3 regions of the Rhizobium sp. SEMIA 4085 genome follow, and region 3 is predicted to be linked to each of the others. Evidence: riboswitches for the same ligand, from Rfam matches in the RefSeq annotation. Region 3 holds a riboswitch; each other region holds the start of a gene.

Region 1 (8,807 bases), on a different contig from region 3:
GCGGCACGGTTGGCTGAATGGAAGGTTCATGACGCAAAAGCGTGTGCATCTGGTCTTCAAGACCCATCTCGACATCGGTTTCACCGACCATGCCGAAAAGGTCCGCCGTCAGTATCACGAGCGCTTCATTCCGCAAGCGATCGAGACGGGCCAGCATTTTTACGCTGAAGATCCAGATGATTTGAAGTTCATCTGGACCACCGGCGCCTGGTTGATTTGGGACCATCTGAATTCGTGCCGGCCGCAAGAGGTGGCGAAACTGGAGCAGGCAATCGAACGCGGGCTCATCCGTTGGCATGGCCTGCCGTTCACCACGCATACGGAGTTGATGTCGCCCGACCTCTTCCGGGCCGGTCTTTCCTACTCGCAGGAACTGGATCGGCGCTTCGGCAAGAAGACGATTGCAGCGAAGATGACGGACGTGCCGGGACACACGCTCGGCATGGTGCCACTGCTTGCCGAAGCCGGCATTCGTTTCCTGCATCTCGGCGTCAACACTGCTTCGCCGCCGCCGCAGGTGCCTGATATCTTTCGCTGGCGCGCGCCCGGCGGCGAAGAGATCGTTGTGATGTATCAGCGTTCCTATGGCGAAACATACTTCCCGGACGGTGTTTCCGAGGGTTTGGGCTTTGCGCACACGAGCGACAATATTGGCCCGCAAAGCGTGGCGCAGACAGCCGACGTCTACCGGCAGATGCACCAGCGTAATCCCGATGCGATCATCCGTGCAGCGACGCTCGAGGACTACGGGGCGCTTCTTTGGGAAAATCGCGAACGCTTTCCGCGCATGGAGCTCGAGCTCGGTGATAGCTGGATTCACGGCATTGCCAGCGATCCGCAGAAAACCGCGCAGTTTCTCGCGTTGCAGCGGCTCTATGACCGCTTTGCGGCTGAGGGCTTGAATTCCGCCCGGCTCGCATTCGGCCGCAAGCTTGCGATGGTTGCAGAACATACCTGTGGCGTCGACATCAAATCCTATCTCCGAGATGACCAGGCATGGTCCCGCGAGGATTTCGAAACAGCCCGGGCGAGCGACTTCCGGTTTGCCTATGCGGAAGCCTCCTGGAATGAGCAGCGCTCCTATCTCGATGAAGCCGTACGGCAGCTGGATGGCGCCGATGCCACGGCGGCAAAGGCCGCTCTAACCGAGCTTTCCGCGCCCGTTATGATCTCGGCGGGCGAACGCCAGCAGCGCCTTTCGGCCGGTGGTTGGGCTATTGATGTTGATCCAGTATCCGGCGACATTTGCGCTCTTACGATGCCTACCGGCAAGAAGATTGCCGGTCGCAGCGGATCGCTGATTGCCTATCGCTACGAGAGCTATGACGCCAGCGATGTCGCCCGGCATATGGATACATATCTTACGCATCGTCAGGAATGGGCGATCCTCGATCACGACAAGCCGGGGCTTGCCAGGTCCGGTGCTGCACTGTCGAGAACCTACATGCCTGCCTTGAAGGCCGCTGGTCGAGCAGGGGTGCTGCTTGCGATGCCCGATGAAGCGGTCAGCCGATACGGCGCGCCGGAGTATGTCATGCTGCAATTTTTAACGCGCGGCGATGCTCTTGAGTTTCGGCTGACGATGCATTCAAAAGCGGCCAACCGCATGCCGGAGGCAAGCTTTCTTTCCTTCACGCCTCAAGCAAAGGCCGAATGGAGCTTGCGCAAGATGGGGCTCTGGCACAAAAGCGGCGATATTGCTCGAAGCGGCGGCGCTCAGCTCCAGGCTGTTAGCGGCGTTCGTGGCGATATGAATGGGACTGTGCTGTCCATCGAACCATTCGACACGCCGCTCGTCGCACCGCAAAACTGGGATTTTATGACTTTTTGCAAAGCGTTGCCTGACTTTTCCGACGGCGTGCGCTTCAACCTGCACAACAATAAATGGGGTACGAACTTTCCCATGTGGTGGGAAGGCGACTTTTCGGCGCGCTACCGTCTCAGAGTCACCTAAGGAGCCAGCCTCCTGGTTGCTAACGTTTGCCGCTTTCACGCCGCCCCTTTTTATTCGCCCATCCATCGATCGATTTTCCGTTGCCCGCAGTCAGATACTAATATACTACTTCCGCGAAGGCCTGCGGGAGGGCAATCGGTGCAAGTCAATCGGTATTTCAAACTGCGATTTGACAAAACGCGTGGCCAATGAGCGAAGCACGCAAGAAGCGGTCCTTGGCGGGCGTAACCCAACTTTCCCATCAGCGTGCCGCAGCTCCTCGCGCCGCAACCCTGGTCTACGATGTCTTGCGCGACGACATCCTCTCGCTTCGGCGCAAGCCCATGGACTTGTTGAGCGAGAAGGAGTTGGAGGCGCATTTCGGCGTCAGCCGAACGCCGATCCGCGAGGCGATCTTACGTCTTTCCGACGATGGCCTCGTTGATATCTTTCCCCAGTCCGGCACGTTCGTCTCGCGCATTCCGCGCCGCGCTCTCTATGAAGCCATTCTTGTGCGCAAAGCCCTTGAGATAACCACCGTCGGCCATGCCGTCGACAAGATGACGCCAGCCGGCATCCGCCTGCTCGATCGCAATCTCGACGACCTTGGCGCCTGCCTTCGCAATGGCGACGTGGCGGCATTCCACCGGCTTGATATCGATTTCCACAAACTGATCAGCGATATCGCCGGCTTTTCCGGCATCTGGGCAATTATCGAGCAGGTCAAGGTGCACAGCGACCGTTACCGCCTCCTGACGTTGCCGCAGGATGGCCGTCTCGCCCGCGTCATCGAGGAGCATTCGACCGTCATCGGCTATATGCGCAGGGGCGACAAGAAGGGTGCCGTCGAGGCAATGGACCTCCATCTCGGCAGACTTCTGTACGAGGTCGAAAGGGCCGAAATCTGGGACCCGAATTACTTTATCGAAGATGCGAAGAAATCTTTGGTATGCACTGAAAAGAAAGGAAATTTTCAATGAAAGTCGACGTAAGACATGCTTCCCATCCCGAGGCCGTCCGCGCCTACGACACCGACACACTGCGACGCCACTTTCTTGTCGACACCGTCTTCGAAGGCGGCGAAATCAGGCTTACCTATTCGCATTACGACCGCATGGTGATCGGCGGCGCAATGCCGCTCGGCGCCGCGCTCACGTTGACGGCGCCAAAAGCAATCGGCCAGGAAACCTTCCTTGCCGAACGCGAACTCGGTGCGCTGAACATCGGGGGAGCAGGCCGCGTCCTGGTCGACGGCAAGGCGTACGACAGCGCGAAATACGATTGCCTATATATCGGCAAGGGCGCGGTGGACATCCGCTTCGAAAGTGCTGATGCCGGTAATCCCGCCAAATTCTACCTCGTTTCGACGCCGGCACATCAACCGCATCCCACGGTGCTATTGACGCGCGAACAGGCTCGGCATCTCACGTTTGGCGAAGCGGCAACTGCCAACAGGCGATCAATCTTCCAGTTCATCCATCCCGAGGTCTGCCAGTCCTGCCAGCTCACCATGGGACTGACCGTGCTGGAGCCGGGCAGCATCTGGAACACCATGCCGAGCCACATCCATGACCGTCGCATGGAAGCCTACCTGTACTTCGATCTCGATGCCGATCAGCGCATCTTCCATTTCATGGGCGAACCGCAGGAGACCCGGCACATGCTGGTTGCAAACGAGCAGGCGATCATCTCGCCTCCGTGGTCGATCCATTCAGGTGCTGGCACCAAGAATTACAGCTTCATCTGGGCGATGGCCGGTGACAACAAGAGCTTCACCGACATGGATCAGATCGCGATTGCAGATTTAAGGTAAGTCCAATGGCAAACCCATTTGATCTTTCCGGCCGCGTGGCCATTGTCACCGGCGCCAATACTGGCATAGGGCAGGGCATTGCGATGGCGCTTGCGCAAGCAGGTGCCTCGATTGCCGCCGTCGGCCGCTCGTCCATGGATGAAACCGAGGCGATGGTCACGGAGGCTGGCGCGCGCTTCCACGCCATCAACGCCGATCTTGGCACGATCGCGCCGGTAAAGCGCATCGTCGCCGAAACGCTCTCGGCCTTCGGTGCACTCGACATCCTCGTCAACAATGCCGGTATCATTCGCCGCGCCGATGCGATCGACTTCACCGAGGAAGACTGGGACGCAGTCATCGACACCAATCTCAAAACGGCCTTCTTCCTGGCTCAGGCCGCTGGCCGCCACATGATCGAAAAGGGCAGGGGCAAGATTATCAACATCGCCTCGCTGCTGTCCTTCCAAGGCGGCATCCGCATTCCGTCCTACACGGCCTCCAAGAGCGGCCTTGCCGGTGTCACAAGGCTGCTTGCCTGCGAATGGGCAGCCAAAGGCGTCAACGTCAACGCCATCGCGCCCGGCTACTTTGTCACCAACAACACGACGGCGCTCCGAGAAGATTTGGACCGCAGTACCGCCATTCTGGCACGCATCCCGGCAGGGCGGTGGGGAGTGCCCGCCGAACTCGGCGGTGCGGCGGTGTTTCTCGCCTCATCCGCGTCCGACTACGTCCACGGCACCGTCCTGCCGGTCGACGGCGGGTGGCTGGCACGCTGACTGCAAAGGAGGGTGACGTGAGCCGCTCGTCTTGACACCGGCGACACCCGACCTTAACCTTTGAACATTCACCAGGGGGGTCCCGGCAAGGGGCTGAGATACTGCTGTCGCGCGCAGTGACCCGTTGAACCTGATCCAGTTCATACTGGCGTAGGGACGGTGCGAGCGCTCGAAAGGCTTGGAATTCACGCGTGGAATCCATGCCGGCGTCTTTCCATCATTCCGGCTGAGGACTGGGTCTCCAATCACAACTTGGAGCCTCAAACCATGAATATTGCCGCAAAGACCATTACCCCGACCGTTACCACCGGCCCGTTGCCGGCATCCCGCAAAGTTTACGTTGCGGGAGATATCCATCCCGGCATTCGCGTGCCTATGCGCGAGATCAGCGTTCATCCGACCGCAGGCGAGCCGCCAGTCGCGGTCTATGATTCGTCTGGCCCTTATACGGTCGAGGGGGCCGATATTCGCATCGAAGAAGGCTTGCCTCAGCTTCGGCGCGACTGGGTGCTGGCCCGCGGCGACGTCGAGGCCTATCAGGGTCGCCACGTGCGCCCGGAAGACAATGGTTTTGCCAGCGGTGAGCGGCTGACGCCCGAATTTCCCGGCCAGCGCCAGCCGCTGCGGGCCAAGAATGGCAAGGCCGTCACCCAGCTTGCCTATGCGCGTGCCGGCATCATCACGCCGGAAATGGAATTCATCGCCATCCGCGAAAATCTCGGCCGAAAGGCTCAAGGCGAGGCCATAGTGCGCGACGGCGAAAGCTTCGGTGCCCATATCCCCGACTATGTCACACCGGAATTCGTCCGGCAGGAAGTGGCCGCAGGCCGCGCGATCATCCCCGCCAACATCAATCATCCGGAGGCCGAACCGATGATCATCGGTCGCAACTTCCTGGTGAAAATCAACGCCAATATCGGCAATTCCGCCGTCACTTCGTCGATGGCCGAAGAGGTCGAAAAGATGGTTTGGGCGGCGCGCTGGGGTGCCGATACGGTCATGGACCTTTCGACCGGCCGCAACATCCACAATATCCGCGAATGGATCATCCGCAATTCGCCATTGCCGATCGGTACCGTGCCGCTCTACCAGGCGCTGGAAAAGGTCGAAGGCGTTGCCGAGAACCTGACATGGGAGGTTTATCGTGACACGCTGATCGAACAGGCGGAACAGGGTGTCGACTATTTCACCATCCATGCCGGCGTGCGGCTCCACTATATCCCGCTGACCGTCAACCGGGTGACCGGAATCGTCTCGCGCGGCGGCTCGATCATGGCGAAGTGGTGTCTGCATCACCACCGTGAGAGTTTTCTTTACGAGCATTTCGAGGAGATCTGCGATATCTGCCGCGCCTATGATGTCTCCTTCTCGCTCGGCGACGGCCTGCGGCCGGGCTCGATTGCCGATGCCAATGACGCAGCGCAGTTCGCCGAGCTCGAAACCCTTGGCGAACTGACGAAGATTGCCTGGGAAAAGGACTGCCAAGTGATGATCGAAGGGCCAGGCCATGTTCCGATGCACAAGATCAAGGAAAACATGGACAAGCAGCTTGCCGTCTGCGGCGAGGCGCCCTTCTACACGCTCGGCCCTCTGACGACGGATATCGCACCCGGCTACGACCATATCACCTCAGGCATAGGAGCTGCGATGATTGGTTGGTTCGGGACGGCCATGCTTTGCTATGTCACGCCAAAGGAGCATCTGGGGTTGCCGGATCGCAATGATGTCAAGACCGGGGTGATCACCTACAAAATCGCAGCGCATGCCGCCGACCTCGCCAAGGGACATCCGGCCGCGCGTCTTCGCGACGACGCATTGTCCCGCGCCCGCTTCGAGTTCCGCTGGGAGGATCAGTTCAATCTCTCGCTAGACCCGGAAACAGCCCGCAGCTTCCATGACGAAACGCTGCCGAAAGAGGCGCACAAGGTCGCGCATTTCTGCTCGATGTGCGGCCCGAAATTCTGCTCCATGCGGATTTCGCACGACATTCGCGCCGAGGCGCAGAAGGAGGGCCTGGATGCGATGGCAGCAAAATTCCGAGAGGGCGGGGATCTCTACGTTCCAATCGAAGCACTTCAGCATTCGGGCGACTGAGATGCGCGTGCTTGTCAAAGGGGCCGGCGTTGCCGGCCTCTCGGTTGCCCATGCGCTTCAAGCCCGCGGTGCTGATGTGACGGTCGTGGATCCGAATGAGGGTTTCAGGGGTGCCGCATCCTGGTTTGCCGGCGGAATGCTGGCGCCTTGGTGCGAGCGGGAAAGTGCTGACGAAGCAGTGCTCTTACAGGGCCTCGACGCCGCCGACCGGTGGGAGGCGATGGTGCCGGGAGAAGTGCGACGCAATGGTACGCTCGTGGTCGCGCCGGCCCGCGATCTTGGTGAACTGCAACGCTTCGCCAGCCGCACGACCGGTTGTGAATGGCTCGATGGGAAGGCCATTGCCGGGCTGGAACCCGCCCTTGCCGGGCGCTTCCGGCAAGGCCTGTTCTTTCCTCGCGAAGCCCATCTTGATCCCCGCCGGGCGCTCGCAAGGCTGCGGGAGAGGCTTGCAACGCAGGGCGTGTCCTTCGTTCGAGATGCCGACGAGGTCAGCTTCGACGACTATGTCGACTGCACTGGTGCGGCGCAGATTGGCAAGGCCGGCGGACTTCGCGGTGTTCGCGGCGAGATGCTCTATCTCAAGACCCGGGAGGTGGACCTTTCCCGCCCGGTTCGCCTGCTGCATCCGCGCATCCCGCTCTACATCGTCCCTCGCAGCGACGGGCTTTTCATGGTCGGTGCCACGATGATCGAAACCGATTTCGACGGGCCGATTTCGGCACGCTCGTTGATGGAACTGCTGAACGCCGCCTACGCGCTTCATCCGGCCTTTGCAGACGCAACCGTCGTCGAGACCGGCGCCGGAATCCGCCCCGCCTTCGCCGATAACTTTCCCCGCGCCGTCCGCGACGCGAACACAGTATTCGTCAACGGCTTGTATCGTCACGGTTTTTTGCTGGCACCGGCAATGGCGGCCGAAGCTGTGGAGCTTGTATTCGGCAAACCCCAACAAGTAGGCCAACAAGAAGGGATGTTTTCATGAGACTGATCATCAATGGCGAGGCTCAGAATATCTGTGCCAAGACGCTTTCCGAGCTGCTGAGCCTGATGGAGTACGAAGGCGAGTGGCTCGCAACCGCCGTCAACGGCGAGCTCGTCCACCGGGAGGAGCGGGCGGGCCATACGCTTGACGAGAATGACCGGATAGAAATTCTGACCCCGATGCAGGGAGGTTGAGCCATGCTGAACCTTTATGGAGCCGAAATTGCGTCCCGCCTTCTTCTCGGAACGGCTCGCTATCCCTCACCGGCAATCTTGACTGAAGCCGTCCAGCGATCGCAGACCGCTATCGTCACCGTCTCTTTGCGGCGTGAAACCGCCGGCGGCCGGAACGGTGGTGGGTTTTTCGACATGATCCGGGCGCTCGGCGTACGTGTGCTGCCCAATACGGCCGGCTGCCATGGCGTCTCCGAAGCCGTGCTGACGGCGAAGATGGCGCGCGAGGTGTTTCAGACCAACTGGATCAAGCTGGAGGTGATCGGCAATCACGATACGCTGCAGCCCGATGTCTTTGGGCTGGTCGAAGCCGCGCGTATCCTCTCGGGTGAGGGCTTCGAAGTCTTTCCTTACACGACCGATGATCTTGTGGTGGCGGAACGCTTGCTGGAAGCGGGGTGCAAGGTTTTGATGCCCTGGTGCGCGCCGATCGGCAGTGCCGCCGGGCCGCTCAATCTCTCTGCCCTTCGAGCGATACGCGGGCATTTTCCCGAGGTGCCGCTGATCGTCGACGCCGGCATCGGCAGGCCCTCGCATGCAGCAACCGTCATGGAACTCGGCTTTGATGCGGTTCTTCTCAACACCGCTGTGGCGGGCGCCGGCGATCCTGTCTCCATGGCCGAGGCTTTTGCCAGGGCAATCGAGGCGGGCCATCAGGCATTCGGTGCCGGTATGTTGGAGCCGCGCGAGATGGCCGTGCCCTCGACGCCGGTCATCGGAACGGCGGTCTTTGCATGAGGCTCGATCCATTCTATCTGATTGTCGACAGCGCAGAGTGGATCGCCCGCTTGGTCCCGCTCGGCGTCAAGCTGGTTCAACTCCGCATCAAGGACCGGACCGAGGCAGAAATCCGTGCTGATATCCGCAACGCAAAGTCGATCTGCTCCGCGAATGGATGCCAGCTGATCATCAACGACTATTGGCAACTGGCGATCGAGGAGGGATGCGATTTCCTCCATCTGGGACAGGAGGATCTGGCCGGAGCCGA
Region 2 (6,454 bases), on a different contig from region 3:
AGGGCGCGTCACCATGTTAATCAAGCATCATCATGGTCCGCATGGAAGGACATAATGGCAGACGACGTCGAAGGCAGGCCGAGCATTCAAGGGCAGGATAGAGTAGGTTACGATCTGAGCCTCGGATACCGCCTGAAACTGATGTTTGCGGCATTCTGGGATTCCAAGGTCCGTGGAAAGATTCTGCTACTCGCCTCGATCTTGCTCGCGGTGATCCTGGCGACGGCCTATGGCCAGGTCATTCTGAACCGCTGGAACGCACCGTTCTACGATTCCCTGCAGCGCCGCGACGTCGGCGAATTCTTCCATCAGCTCCAGGTCTTCGCATTGATTGCCGGTTCACTTTTGCTCATGAACGTCGGCCAGGCGTGGCTCAACCAGATGACCGCGCTTTATATGCGCGAAGGTCTGACCCGCGATCTCGTGGATCACTGGCTGAAGCGCAAGCGTGCGCTGCGTCTCGCCTCAACCGGCCTGATCGGGGTCAATCCGGATCAGCGGCTGCATGAAGACGCCCGCAACCTTGCAGAAAGCACAACCGGCCTCACGCTCGGCCTCATCCAGTCGACAATCCTGCTCGTCAGTTTCATCGGCGTTCTCTGGGAGCTTTCGAGCGGCTTCGTCTTCCATTTTCGCACCTACGCCTTTGCCATTCCGGGCTATATGGTCTGGGCCGCGATCTTCTATGCGGCATCCGCCTCGATCCTCAGCCAGATCGTCGGCCGCAAGTTGGTGATCTTGAATGCCGACCGCTTCTCCAAGGAAGCGGAGCTTCGCTTTTCGCTGATGCATGCCAACGAGAATATGCCGGCGATTACCGTGGCCCGCGGCGAGGAAAACGAACGCCGGCGGATCAATGAGGATATCACTTCGGTACTTGCCATCCTGAAGCGGCTGACCATGGCCAGCACTAACCTCACCTGGGTTTCGGCCGGTTACGGCTGGCTGGTCATCGTCGTCCCGATCATCGTCGCGGCTCCCGCCTATTTTTCAGGCAGCCTGACCTTCGGCGAACTGATGATGTCCGTCGGCGCCTTCAACCAGGTGAATACCGCCCTGCGCTGGTATGTTGCCAATTTCACCGCGATCGCCGAGTGGCGCGCCACGCTGATGCGCGTGACCGATTTCCGCCATGCCTTGCACGGCATGGACGAACCCATCAATCCAAAGAATGCGATCACCTACGAGGATAACGCTGATACGCTCACCCTCAAGAATCTCATGATCGCCGCCAAGCTCGGCGAAGAGATCGATCTGTGCGGCGGCTTTGCCGTCGCCGAGACGGATGTCACGATCAGAGCCGGCGAGAAGGTCATGATCAACGGCGACCATAATGTGAACCGCAAGCTCCTGTTCCAGGCGCTTGCAGGCCTCTGGCCCTGCGGCAGCGGCAAGATAGGGCTGCCGCCCGCCGACGGCACGGTTTTCGTTCCAGAAGTGGCCTATGTGCCCGGTGGCACGTTGCGCGAAGCGCTGTCTTTCCCGGAACCGGTGGACACCTACAAGAGCGAGGACGTCGAAGCAGCGCTTCAGAAAGCCGGCCTTAGCCACCTCATTGCGCGTCTCGATACGCGGGCCCGCTGGGATAAGATGCTCGATTCCGACGAGCAGAAGGGGATCGGTTTTGCCCGCTTGCTGCTGGCCCGGCCGCGCTGGATCATCTTCGACGAAGTGCTGGAAGGTCTTGAGCCGGAATCGCAATCAACCCTGATGGCGCTGCTGGCGACGCTATCCGATTCCACCATGATTTATATCGGACGTTCCGAGGCCTACCTCGAAACCTTCAATCCGCGCGAGTTGCATTTGCATCCACTGGCGGCGCAGATCGAGCAGTCGGCCTCCCCGGCAGCAGGAACTGGCACGGCACACGCACCTGCACCGGTCATCTGAACGTCGCAGTACCATCCGTTCGTACCAATGCAAGAGCTGCGCGATCTGACAAAAGGCGGAAGCCTTTCCTCTTCAGGACGGAACCTAGCCCTCCAGCTCTTCGCGCAGCATTTCAAGCTCCAACCATTCTTCTTCCATCTTCGTCAGGCTATCGCGCAGCTTTTCCATCTCCGCCGCAAGCCGGTTGAAGGTGGCAGTATCTTTGCTGAAGAGATCGGGATCGGCCATCTTCTCTTCGCGCCTGGCGATTTCAGCTTCTGCCTTGGCCATTTCCTTGGGCAGGGTTTCGAGCGCGAATTTCTGCTTGTAGGAGAGCTTGCCTTTGCTCTTCGAGGCATCTGCCACAGAAGCAGCCGACTCAGCTTTCGGCTTCTCCGCGGTCTTTTCGATCTTCTTCCGCTCCTCCATTGCGCCCTTGCGCTGGGCAAGCATATCGGAATAACCGCCGGCATATTCGATCCAGCGCCCATCAGGCGCGTCGGGGACGGCGGGCGCAATTGTCGAGGTCACCGTGCGGTCGAGGAAGTCTCGGTCGTGGCTCACGAGGATGACCGTGCCCGGGAAGCCGGCGACGATTTCCTGCAGCAGGTCCAGCGTCTCGAGATCGAGGTCGTTGGTGGGTTCATCGAGGATCAGAAGGTTGGTCGGGCGCGCAAGGATGCGCGCCAGCATCAGCCGCGCGCGCTCGCCGCCTGACAGGTTCCTGATCGGCGTGCGCGCCTGCTCCGGCTGGAAGAGGAACTCCTTCATGTAGCCGGTGACGTGGCGTTGCTCCCCGTTCACCAGCAGGTTCTCGCCGCGCCCGTCGGTCAGGTAGTGCGCGAGCGTATCCTCCAGATTGAGATCTTCGCGCTTCTGGTCGAGCGTTGCAATCTCGAGATTGGTCCCGAGCTTCACCGTGCCGCTGTCCGGCGAAAGCTGTCCCGTCAGCATCTTCAGAATCGTCGTCTTGCCCGCGCCGTTTGGTCCGACCAGACCGATGCAATCGCCGCGATGGACGCGGATGGAGAACGGCGCAACAATTTGACGGTCATCGAAAGTCTTGGCGATCTTTTCCGCTTCGATCACCAGCTTGCCGGATTCCTGCGCATCGGACAGCGCAGCCTGCACGGTCCCCTGCGGCCCCTTGTGGCCACGATGCTGCGAGCGCATGGTCTGCAACTCGCCGAGGCGGCGCATGTTGCGCTTGCGCCGAGCGGTTACGCCATAGCGCAGCCAGTGCTCCTCGCGTTCAATCGCCTTGCCGAGCTTGTGCTGCTCCAGTTCTTCCGCCTCAAGCACCTGATCGCGCCAGGCTTCGAAATTGGCAAAGCCACGATCGAGCCGCCGCGACATTCCCCTGTCGAGCCAGACGGTCGCCGTGGAGACCTTTTCGAGGAAACGGCGGTCGTGGGAGATCATGACCAGCGCGCTGCGGCTTTTCTGGAGTTCGCCTTCAAGCCATTCAATGGTCGGAAGGTCGAGATGGTTCGTCGGCTCATCAAGCAGGAGAATATCCGGTTCAGGCGCCAGCACGCGGGCAAGCGCTACGCGTCGCGCTTCGCCGCCGGAGAGGTTTGTCGGGTCCTCTTCGCCAGTGAGGCCAAGATGCGAGAGGAGGTAGGTCACGCGATAAGGGTCATCGCCCGGCCCAAGACCGGCTTCCGCATAAGCCTGCACCGTCTTGAAACCGGCGAAATCCGGTGCCTGCTCCAAATAGCGCACCGTCGAGGATGGATGGCGGAAAACCTCGCCCGATTGCGATTCAACGATTCCGGCCGCAATCTTCAGAAGGGTCGATTTGCCCGACCCGTTACGGCCGACCAGACAGATCTTATCGCCCGGCTCGACCTGCAAGGCCGCGCCGGCCAAGAGAGGCGTTCCGCCGAAGCTTAGGAAGATATCGTCGAGTTTCAGGATGGGAGGGGCCAAAAATCAGACTCCGGAAAAATCATGGGGGCGGGCAAGGACGATCGCCCGGCCGCTGCCGAGCGTAAAACGAACCTTGCCTTCCGCGATGTTGGAAATGGTACGCGAGGAGCCGAAGGGCAAATGAAAATCGATGAGCGGATACCGGGCATTCTCGATATAAAGACCATGCAGTTCGCTGAATCCGGACACCGAAAAGAGGCTGTTCCTCGGCAAATCGAGCTCAATTTTGCCAGCGAGAAGCGGCACGGCCTCCTCCGTTCCGGAGGTCAACAGAATGTCGAAGCCCTGTTCGGCAAGGCTGACGGCGTAAAGCAGGAGCTGCAGCGCGTGGTCCGAGCGCTCGCCACCGAGCGCACCGGCAAGGACAAGTCGCCGTGCGCCGCGCGCAATCGCATCCGACACAGCGATTTCACCATCCGTTGCGGCCTTGGCGGCAGGGTAGGGCTGTTTCGGGACATGCGGAAATGCGCCCTCCAGATCCGGCGGCGTGGAATCGAAATCCCCGACCCAGAGCTCCGGCACCACGCCAAGCGCTGCTGCATGCCGCATACCGCCGTCGGCGGCGATGAAGCGGCTGCCTGAAACGGCAGAACGCAGGCGCTCGGTCAGGACGAGTTCGCCGCCGAGCAGGATCGTGAAAGTGGATTGGCTCATGGCATTGCCCATAGCGCAAAGCAGGGGCCAAGGGAAAGGGGCTACAGTCAGCGCGCTTCGCCCTTGTCATAAAGCCTTCATGGCGATACATCTGCCGATGCTCTAACGGGGTGCCTGGATGTCCGCAAGGATGCCGGCTGAGAGGCATCGAGCCAACCCGCGGAACCTGATCCGGTTAACACCGGCGGAGGGATTAGACGCGTGACATTCGGCAACGCCCTTTTCCCAATCAAAAGAAACTCAAGGAGGAGGCGCGCCATGTCCGGCCGCACATCGATCATCTCTTCGCTGACCGCAGCATTTTTCGCCGCGACGCTCGGCTTGTCTGCCGCGTACGGCGCTGAAAAGACGCTCACCATATACACTTACGAAAGTTTCACGTCCGAATGGGGACCCGGGCCGAAGGTCAAGGACGCTTTCGAGAAGACATGCGGCTGCACGGTCAATTTCGTCAGCGTCGCCGATGGCGTCGCCCTGCTTTCGCGTTTGAAGCTCGAGGGAGCTTCGACCAAGGCCGACATCGTCCTCGGCATCGACACGAACCTCGTCACCGAAGCCAAGGAGACCGGCCTGTTCGACGCAAGTGGTGTCGATGTCGGCGCGCTGAAGGTGCCGGGCGGCTTCGTGGACGATGTCTTCGTTCCCTACGACTACGGTCACTTCGCGATCATCTACGATACACAAACGATCAAGGACCCGCCTCAGAGCATGAAGGATCTGGTCGAAGGTGATCCTTCGCAGAAGCTCGTCATCGAAGATCCGCGAACCTCGACGCCGGGCCTCGGCCTGCTGCTCTGGGTCAAATCCATTTACGGCGACAAGGCGCCGGAAGCCTGGGGCAAGCTCAAGAACCGCATCCTGACGGTCACGCCCGGCTGGTCCGAGGCCTATGGCCTGTTCACCAAGGGCGAGGCGCCGATGGTGCTGTCTTATACCACATCCCCCGCCTATCACATGGTGACTGAGAATACCGATCGCTACCAGGCCGCAGCCTTCTCGGAAGGCCACTATATCCAAATCGAAGTCGCGGGCCTTTTGAAGAATGCTCCGGACAAGGATCTTGCCCGCGACTTCCTGGAGTTCATGATGACGCCCGGCTTCCAGGATACCATCCCGACGAACAACTGGATGATGCCCGTTTCCGCGACCTCCAAGCCGCTGCCGGATGCCTTTAGCAAGCTCGTCAATCCTGCCAAGACCTTCTTGATGAGCTCCGACGAGGTCGCCAGGAGCCGCAAGGCCTGGATCGACGAGTGGCTTGCGGCGATGAGCATGAACTGATGCTGCAGACCGCAGCCGAACGGCAGCGTGCATTGACTGGCGGGGCGATCAGCCTCGCCGCCGTCACGTTGTTTGTCGGCCTTGCGGCGTTCTCGTTGCTTTTTGCCGGAGGCGGCGCGGCCATCGTCGGCATTCTTTTCGATCCATATATTCTGCGTGTGCTGCGCTTCACGCTGCTGCAGGCGCTCCTTTCGACCGCGCTTTCCATCGCCTTCGCGATTCCGGTCGCACGCGCGCTCGCACGCCAGCCGCATTTTCCAGGACGCATCTGGATCATCCGCCTGATGGCGGTTCCTATGGGGCTGCCGGTTCTGATCGGCGCACTCGGCATGATCGGGATATGGGGCAGGCATGGGCTGTTGAACTGGCTTATGATGAACATCGGGCTTGACGAACCGGTGAGCATCTATGGGTTAACCGGCATCCTTCTCGCCCATGTCTTCTTCAACCTACCGCTTGCCTGCCGCCTGATGCTTGCAGGTCTCGAACGCGTGCCCGCCGAATACTGGCTGATGGCGAGCACCCTCGGCATGCGGCCCCGCTCGGTCTTCCGCTTCATTGAATGGCCGGCGATCCGCCCGCTTATTCCCGGGATAGCCGGATTGGTCTTCATGCTCTGCGCCACCAGCTTCACGTTGGTGCTAACCCTCGGTGGCGGCCCGGCAGCAACCACGATCGAGGTCGCGATCTACCAGTCGCTCCGTTTCGATTTCGACCC
Region 3 (8,807 bases):
GCCACTTCCCGCAGCCACGAATGTCAGTCCCTCATGCGTTTGAAGAAGGCGAGCCGCGGCCCTGAAGAATGTCGGGTAATCCTTCTGCGGATGGAAGCGCGCTGCAATCCCGATCCGCTTGGCCGATCGAGGTTGAGGGGTCACGGATTGCGGCAGCTCAAAGCCGTTCGGTATGACCACGGCATTGTGCGTTCGATAACCAGCCGCCGCATGCATTTTGAGCGCCCTCGCTGAATTGAAGACGAAACCCGCCGGATGCCAGGATAGCCACTTTGCCAAAGTCACAGCGGCGCGTGAACTCCGGGTCAAAGACGTCCAATCGTCCAACGACTGACGCACGTTCCAGATCACTGCAGTGCTGCGATGTGCCAGCAAGGCCGCGACCGTGCCAACAATCATCGCATGATACATCCAGCACAATATGACGGGTGGCCTCTCCTGCCTGATGAGTTTGGCAAGTTTCAGCGAGGCGTGTGCGAGAGACGTCAATTTTGTGGCTTCGAGCGATACGTACTCCACACGGGGATTGCTCGAAATCTTAAGATTTCGCTCCGAAATCCCCATGAGCGAAACAACCACTATACGCTGGTCGACTGAGGCATGCAGCAGCCGTGCCAGCATTGTCTCAGCGCCCGCATGCGCTGTGAAATTGGTAATGACATGCATGACATCTGCCTTGGCCATAGTGCCCCTCAGCGCGTGGCAAGACGACAGCGCCCGCAAGGCCTCTGGACAGGAATTGCGTGCTCGTGTTTTTATACCTTCTAAAGAGCCTCCCGTGAAGGCAAGCCTTGCTTGATATAACATGACCGAGCCCGTAGCCTCGCTCGGCATAACTCGATGTCGTGGCCCCAGAATGCGGATCGTTCTCGTCGGAGCAGTGGAAGGTTCAAAAGTCGCCCTTGCAGCGCTCGTATCCTCTGAGCGACCGCCAGCGCTTGTCGTAACCCTGCCGCCAACCGCTGCTGATCGTCACTCGGATTTTGCCGATCTCAGTTCAATGGGCCGCGCGAGCGGCATTTCGTTCTTTTATACGACGAATGTGAACTCTGCGGAGACCCTGGCGAAGATTGCCAGTATCGGTCCGGATGTGACCCTAGTCGTCGGATGGTCCCAAATGTGCGGGCGCCCATTTCGCGAGCTTGCAAGCATCGGAACGATCGGCTTTCATCCCGCCGCCCTTCCACGACTAAGGGGGCGGGGGGTAATACCTTGGACCATTCTTCGCTCCGAAAAGACGACGGGATCGACCCTTTTCTGGCTTGATGACGGCGTGGATTCGGGACCGATCCTGCTTCAGCGCCTCTTTGACATAGCCGATAATGATACCGCCCGCAGTCTATACGAAAAGCATCTGCTGAATATTCGAGAAATGGTCCCCCAGGCCGTCAGGATGGTCGAGTCCGGCAACGCGCCAAGGATCCCTCAGGATGATGAAAAGGCCTCTTATTGCGCGAGGCGCCGGCCTGAAGACGGCTTGATTGACTGGCGCCTGCCAGCCGCTGACATCACGCGCTTCATACGTGCGGTCGGAGACCCCTACCCCGGCGCTTTTACCCATTCTGGAAGCGAGAGGATATATATCGATGCAGCCGATCTATTCCCCAACCCGGATCGCTACATAGGCCTTCCGGGACAAATTCAAACGGTCAGCGCCACCGGTTTTCTCGTCATGTGTGGCGACGGCAATTGTGTTGATGTCAGCGCTTGGCGTCCTCAAACATCGCGGCTGCGGACGCATAGCCATTTGCGGTCCGTGTCCTCGCTCAAGGCTTGATCGCAATAAGCATAGTTCAGTCTGGAAAAGCCGTCGCCGCTTCAGACGCCTAAAGGGATACGGGATGACGTCAGCAGCGATCAAGATCCTCGTTTCATCCGCCGGTCGACGGGTCGCTCTCATCGACTGCTTTCGCAGGGCGGCGAAAGAGATCGGCATATCCCTGACGGTGGTGGCATGTGATCTCGATCCAAGAATGAGCCCGGCCTGCCGATGCGCCGATACGAGCTATGCTGTCCCAGCCTGTGACGATCCGGGCTTCGTTTCAGCGCTGCAAGAAATTGTATCGCGTGAAAAAATCGATCTGATCGTTCCAACGATCGATCCCGAACTCCCGGCTCTCGCAGGGGCGATGGACGATTTTGCGGCACTTGGCTGTCGCGTTCATGTCAGCCAACCGGCGGTGGTCGACATCGTTCGCGACAAGCTTGAAACGATGACTGTGCTTGAGGCGGCGGGAGTCCCCGTCCCGCGCACCATCGCACTTGAGCAGTTCGCCGCGACCAGCGAATGGTCTTGGCCGGTATTTGTAAAGCCGCGGTCTGGAAGCGCCAGCCGCGCGATCAGCGTCGCCGGTTCGAGAGATGAGCTGCCCGCCAAGGTCACCGAACCGATGATTGTGCAAGAAAATCTGACCGGCGCGGAATACACGGTCAACGGCTTTGTCGACGTGCGCGGCAGACTACAGACAGCCATTACACATCGTCGCGTTCGTGTCAGAGCCGGCGAGGTCGAAAAAGGCATCACCGAGCGCCAGCCGCGACATTCCCGCATCGCGCATGATATCGTCGCTGCGCTGCCGGGCCTCAGGGGTGCGTTCTGCTTTCAGATTATGGACGACGGCGCTGTCGGCCCCAAAGTGATCGAGATCAACGCACGGTTCGGAGGAGGCTATCCTCTGGCTGATCATGCGGGCGCGCATTTTGCAAAATGGCTGCTCGAGGAAGTCTCGGGCTTACCTGCAAGCTGTCATGACAACTGGCATTCGGGCGTGTTGATGCTGCGTTACGACGAAGCGATCTTCGTGGATGGTGAAGATGTGTGAACCACGAGGTGGTGTTCTAGTCTTCGATCTGGATGACACACTCTATCTCGAAAGCGACTTTGCCAAGAGTGGTTTCGAGGCCGCGTCCGCGTGGCTGGATCGAGAAATGGGCGTTGCGAATTTCGCTGATCATTGCCACGCAATCTTTGCTACGGGCAGACGCTCACGCGTGTTCGACGAAGCGCTCGCCGCTGCAGGCATGGCCGGGGACCGGACGTTGACTGCAAAGCTAATTGAAGTTTACCGGCAACATCATCCACGCATAGCGTTGGCCCCCGATGCTTTGGAATATCTTTGCAATCCTGCGAGGAAGGCGCGCCTGGCCCTCATAACCGACGGCTACGCAGCAACACAAATGGCAAAGGTCAAGGCGCTGGGCCTTGAGGAGATTCTAGACCACATCATTTATACAGATGTCTGGGGCCCAAAGTTTTGGAAACCGCATCCGCGGGCGTTCGAGGCTATCCAAGAATGGTCAGGAGTGCCGTGCGCGGAGCTGGTTTACGTAGCTGACAATCCCGCCAAGGATTTTATCGCTCCGCGGCGTCTGGGATGGAGGACGATCCAGATTGCCCGGATCGGCCGCATCCACATGGCATCCGCCACCAAGCCTGACCAGAGACCCGATGCGGTGATAACCAGTCTACTTGATCTCGACGCGTGCCTCGCGACGCTCCGCACTGCGCCATAATTTACAATCACGACCCCTCCCAAGGGACTACGCTTGCGATCGTTTCACAAAGGCCTGCGCTAGAACGGCAGGAATAAGCAGCGGAACCGGCCAAAAACGTCCATACATATGAGTCATTGCGTTGCCCATAGCCAAAAACGCCGCAACTGTCGCAAAGATGCAGATCGCGAACGGAAGGCCGTTCTTGATGCGACTAGCCGCAAGCGCCGGTCCCAAGAGGCTGATCACCATGACGGCAAAGCCAAGGGCCGCGATGAGGCCCCCCTCCGTCCAAAGAAGCAGGTAGATATTGTGTACGGGCCTCTGTACGGCGCTGCTCACTCGGTACTGATCCGCTCCAATCCCGAGCAAAAGCGTGGAGCCCGTTTGACCGGCCGCCTCCTGTATGAGCTCAAAGCGACGACCAAACGTTCCCGCCTGGCTGATGTCTCCTGTATCGACAGCGGTAAGCACGCGTTTTTGGAAAACGTCCGGCAGATAGTCGCGCAACGGTGTAATCGCGACAAGTGGAATGCAGAGGCAGAGAGCGGCGGCAGGCACAACCGTTCTCCACGTAAGATTGAACAAGAGAAAGATCGCAATGCCTATCCCGCAGCCAATAAGCCCGGTATTAGAGCCAGTCAGAAGAAGACCGTAGGTCATGACTATAAACGCGCAAAGCGCGAGCAACCTGTTTAATTTTCTTAAGGAAACGAGCAGAAGCAGGACCTGAATTGCGAGCGCAATAACGGCGGCGCACGCATTTTCTCTTTCCATCAATCCGTTAAAGCGTCCGCTCCCGGTGACGAACTGCGTATTTGTCTCTCCGAGAACATGAATGAGAAAAATACCGTGTATACAAATTATAAATATCGAAAAGACATAAATCTTTGCGGCCACTAAGAGCTCGTCATAGCTCCTTCCACCAAACAAAAGCAGCACAATAAAGTACGCGTAGAAATACTGCAGGACGACCACGAGTCCCCGTTCCGGCGCGGGGCTTACGATGCTGCTTGCTGTCAATCCCAAAAGCAGCAAGGCAAGCCCAAAACACCAGGCGGCCGTGCTCAGCTTGCCAATTACATCGACGACAATATTCGCATTCGCAACAGCGAGGGAAAAGCAAAGAAAAAAAGACAGATCTGCAAGCGTGAAATAAATGTAGTCACTTCTAAAATAATTCATCGAGCATAGAAATATAGCAGCAAAGAATGCATATAATTCCAAAGATTGCGAAATTGTCGCGACCGAAGGTTGTCCATGCCCCTTTGCACGTTCATCGATTTTATCAGCCGATGTAACGTCATTTAAGCTCATCGCCAACGCCTCCGTCTGTTTAAGGTATTCTAAAACGCAAAAAAGTGAAGTAACTTCCAAGCTTGGAGAGCTTGTCCTTCAATCATCTTCGATCGGAGACCGTACGATGCCGCTGCGAAGTCTGGCGAGATACCGTCCTCTGCGGCGAGTTGCACTACATTTCCTTCGCACTTGGGGAACGCGCGATATTACCGTGCGCCATCATTGGTGGCGCGATGCGCCCATAAGATTAAACCTGTATAGACATCGGGGATATTGGTTCAAAGGGAAGCACCGCGAGAAGCATATCATGAAGACGCTCGCCGAGCTTGCAAAGCCCGGAGATATCGTTGTCGAGCTGGGCGGCCATATCGGCTATCTTTCGGTTCATTTAGCAAAGATTGTTGGCAATGACGGTACTGTTATCGTTTTCGAACCTGGGCCCAACAATTTGCCATATCTTCGAACCAATACAGAGCGCTTTGCGAACATTAAAATCGTTGAGGCCGCGTGTGGAGATCTCGATGGCCCCGTGGAATTCTGGATAGAAGGCCTATCGGGCCAGAACAATTCATTGGACAAAAACTATAAAAATTTTGAACAAAACCGAGAAAATGCGTTCAGCGATGCGCTGATGGAATCCGTCACGGTCGAGATGATGCAGCTTGACACGTTCTTGGAAGAGACGGGCCTTCGTCCGGCGCTGCTGAAGATAGATGTGGAGGGTGCCGAACACCGTGTGCTTCTCGGCAGTTCGCACTGTCTGGCGAATATAAGGCCACTTATAGTGGTGGAAGTTACCGAGAATTTTGACGATGTAGCCAGGATATTTAGCGAAAACGATTACGCAATTCATGATCGCAGTCGCCCCGAGTGGGTGTGCATTCCGGCCGAACGCGCCGGAGCGTCCCAACAAGTATCGCAGCATTGAGGGGTTCGTTCTCGTCATCCCGTCATCGAAGCTTTCAACTCCGCCGCTTGCCGAAATACAAGAGCGGCATGAAAACGTCGTTATTCCCGCCTTCGCTCATAAGGCTCTCAAAGCGCAGATGTTGGTAGCGGGATCTGACGTCAGGCAATACAGCCATGCTTTTTTTAGGGGTGACAGACAGAGATTTGTCTGCAATGAAGACCGCGATGAGAGACAGGGGCGTTCGTTGCAAGACGGGCTGAGAAGTACCCTTCGAACCTGAACCGGATAATGCTGGCGGAGGGAGTCGCTCGGAGCCTTGTTCAGTCCGGCTCCCCGCGCATTTGCCCCGCCGGAAAGGGGCAGATGCCGATACGAAGTTCACCCGGACACTCGCTGCCAGGGGCGCGACGCCGCTGCTCGTGCAATCATCACCGACTACGTCGCGATGAATATCGGGTCTGGATCCATTTCAGGCGTTTCGTTGACGCGCTTGTGCAGCTCGCGACCATGACTGACGCAATCCGAAAGGCACGCGCATGATATGTAACGTTCTTTCCATTGCCGGCTCCGACCCTTCGGGCGGCGCGGGCGTCCAGGCCGATTTGAAAACCTGTTCGGCGCGCGCCACCTATGGCATGGCCGTTTTGACCGCCTTGACGGCTCAGAATACCCAGGGCGTTTCCAGCGTGCATGCAGTTCCCGCTGACTTCGTCGCCGAGCAGATCGGCATGATCTTCGCCGATATCCGCGTCGATGCGGTGAAGATCGGCATGATCGCCAATGCACCGATTGCCGAAGCTGTCGCCAATGCGCTCTTGCCGCACTGCGGCATACCGATCGTGCTCGATCCGGTGATGATTGCCAAAGGAGGTGCTGCCCTCCTAGATGTTGAAGCCATCGATTTTCTCAAGACCCGGCTTTTGCCGCTCGCAACTCTTCTTACCCCCAATCTGCCAGAAGCCGCCGCTCTGCTCGGAGAGCCGGTTGCAGGGACCCGAGATGCAATGGAGCGGCAAGCGGAAAAGCTGCGTGGGCTCGGTCCCTCTGCCGTTCTCGTAAAGGGTGGCCATCTTGGCGGGATGCAAAGCCCTGACGTCCTGGTAAGCGAAAGCGGGATTACCTGGTTTGAAGCGCCACGCGTTCCGACCAAGAACACGCACGGCACCGGCTGCACGCTTTCGAGCGCGCTTGCAGCAGAGCTCGCAAAGGGCGGATCGCTCGAGGCCGCGGTCGCGACAGCCAAAGATTACCTGGCTGCCGCCGTTGCCAAAGCCGGCACGCTCAGCGTCGGTTCGGGCCATGGTCCGGTTCAGCATTTTCATCAGCTCTGGCCATGATGCACGGGTCTGCTTAGGTCTTCACGGCGCCAGCGGTCAGACCGGCGATGATATGCTTTTGGGCCACGAAGAACACGATCACCGTCGGCAGGATGGTAAGCGTGATGAAGGCGAGCACCAGCTGCCATTCGGTGCCATACTCGCCGCGATAGACCATGATGCCGAGCGGCCACGGATATTTCGATTCCGAATTCAGCATGATCAGCGGCAGGATATAACTGTTCCAGCTGCCAACGAAGGAGATGATGCTGATGGTTGCAATGATCGGCCGCGCAAGCGGTAGCGAGATGTACCAGAAGAAGCGCAGATAGCCGCAACCGTCGACAAAGGCCGCCTGGAACAATTCTTCCGGGAGGTTTTTGAAATAATTCCTGAAAAGCAGAATGCTCATGCCGAGGCCGAATGCGACCTGCGGCAGCACCACGCCCCAATAGGTATCGAGAAGACCCAGATCGCGGATGCGGATGAAGAGCGGCAGGATCGCCGTTGCTGCCGGAAACATCAGGCCGAGCAGGAAATAGTTCAGCAGGAACGACGAGCCGAAGAAACGGACATGCGCAAAGGTGAAGGCGGCCATCGACGAGACGATCAGCGTGAGAGAGACCGTGAGCGCTGCAATTACCAACGAATTGAAGATCTGCAGCCAGTATCGCTCCGCGAAGAGGATATCGGTATAGTTCGACCATTGCCACTCTGTAGGGAGCCCAAAGGGATTGGTGCGCAGGTCGCCCAGCGTCTTGAAACCGCCGAGCGCCGTCGTCAGCAACGGTATGAGAACCAGCGCCGCAATCAACGTCAGCGACACGTAGAGATAAACGCGCGTCTGCAGCGGCATGCGAATGGTGGAGCTCGTATCAATCATTGCGCATGAAAATCCTCTTGTAGCCGAAGGCGAGTGACATGCAGATGATGAAGAGGACGACACCGACGGCGCTGCCGAGACCAACCTGCATGCGCATGACCCCGTAGGTGTAAAGGAAAGTCACCATCGTCTGCGTCGAATTCGATGGCCCGCCGCCTGTCAGCGGCATGATCATGTCGAAGAGCTGCAGCGAACCGATGACCGCAAAGAAGATGGAAAGGCGCAGCGTGGATCCAAGCAGTGGCAGTGTCACATAGCGGAACTTCTGCCAGCCTGTCGCCCCGTCGATCTCAGCTGCTTCGAGCACATTTTTGTCGACCGATTGCAGGCCGGCGATGAAGAGCATCATGTGAAAGCCGAAATACTTCCAGACGATAACGGCAAGCACTGCGTAGATGGCGAGATCCTTGTCGGCGAGCACATAGGGGGTCGCGAAACCGAAGAAGTTCGAGATTGCGGCAAAGAGCCCGTAGTCGCCGTCATAGACGAAGCGCCAGATCAGGCCAGCTGCGACATCGGCAAGAACGTAGGGGAGAAAGAAGATCAAGCGGAAGGCGACGACGCCGGGGATACGGTGGGCCAGCATCGTCGACAGCCAGATCGCCAGCGGAACCTGGATGGCGATGGATATCAGAATAATGAGCCCATTATTGACAAGCGCCTGTGTGAAGGCGGCGTTGCGCAAGAGGACTTGGAAGTTGCGGAGCGCGATGAACTCCGTCGGCATGCCGTAGCCGTTCCACTTATAGAGGCTGTACCAGGCCGCCTCGCCCATCGGCATGATGACGAAGAGCGTAAAAAGCAGCAGAGCCGGCGGCAGAAAGAGCAGAAGTACGGCCCAGCGGTCATGCGCGGCCGAACTGCGGTTTCTGGTCGCGCTCCTGACCGGTCTTGCCGCACCGATCGC

What was found. A riboswitch is a leader RNA that binds a small molecule or an ion and turns the genes downstream of it on or off. The one in region 3 is predicted to bind thiamine pyrophosphate.
Region 1: another riboswitch for thiamine pyrophosphate. It lies ahead of thiC (phosphomethylpyrimidine synthase ThiC); the one in region 3 lies ahead of thiD (bifunctional hydroxymethylpyrimidine kinase/phosphomethylpyrimidine kinase).
Region 2: another riboswitch for thiamine pyrophosphate. It lies ahead of thiB (thiamine ABC transporter substrate binding subunit); the one in region 3 lies ahead of thiD (bifunctional hydroxymethylpyrimidine kinase/phosphomethylpyrimidine kinase).

The regions. Positions count from the first base shown of each region.
Region 1 is NZ_JABEPH010000082.1:7,520-16,326, reverse strand. It holds gene C9413_RS11155 (LacI family DNA-binding transcriptional regulator) at 1-17, shown strand, start outside; gene C9413_RS11150 (DUF5054 domain-containing protein) at 29-1,954, shown strand; gene C9413_RS11145 (GntR family transcriptional regulator) at 2,143-2,913, shown strand; gene kduI (5-dehydro-4-deoxy-D-glucuronate isomerase) at 2,910-3,746, shown strand; gene kduD (2-dehydro-3-deoxy-D-gluconate 5-dehydrogenase KduD) at 3,752-4,507, shown strand; TPP riboswitch at 4,571-4,682, shown strand; gene thiC (phosphomethylpyrimidine synthase ThiC) at 4,775-6,601, shown strand; gene thiO (glycine oxidase ThiO) at 6,603-7,586, shown strand; gene thiS (sulfur carrier protein ThiS) at 7,583-7,780, shown strand; gene C9413_RS11115 (thiazole synthase) at 7,784-8,557, shown strand; gene C9413_RS11110 (thiamine phosphate synthase) at 8,554-8,807, shown strand, end outside.
Region 2 is NZ_JABEPH010000091.1:10,904-17,357, forward strand. It holds gene C9413_RS11920 (ABC transporter ATP-binding protein/permease) at 55-1,890, shown strand; gene C9413_RS11925 (ABC-F family ATP-binding cassette domain-containing protein) at 1,975-3,801, opposite strand; gene C9413_RS11930 (thiamine diphosphokinase) at 3,805-4,455, opposite strand; TPP riboswitch at 4,552-4,665, shown strand; gene thiB (thiamine ABC transporter substrate binding subunit) at 4,714-5,736, shown strand; partial or broken gene C9413_RS11940 (ABC transporter permease subunit) at 5,736-6,454, shown strand, end outside.
Region 3 is NZ_JABEPH010000076.1:5,730-14,536, reverse strand. It holds gene C9413_RS10570 (glycosyltransferase) at 1-666, opposite strand, end outside; gene C9413_RS10565 (methionyl-tRNA formyltransferase) at 857-1,777, shown strand; partial or broken gene C9413_RS34440 (hypothetical protein) at 1,698-2,150, shown strand; gene C9413_RS33210 (ATP-grasp domain-containing protein) at 2,181-2,822, shown strand; gene C9413_RS10555 (HAD family hydrolase) at 2,815-3,513, shown strand; gene C9413_RS10550 (O-antigen ligase family protein) at 3,541-4,809, opposite strand; gene C9413_RS10545 (FkbM family methyltransferase) at 4,916-5,719, shown strand; TPP riboswitch at 5,925-6,021, shown strand; gene thiD (bifunctional hydroxymethylpyrimidine kinase/phosphomethylpyrimidine kinase) at 6,238-7,038, shown strand; gene C9413_RS10535 (carbohydrate ABC transporter permease) at 7,052-7,900, opposite strand; gene C9413_RS10530 (sugar ABC transporter permease) at 7,893-8,807, opposite strand, start outside.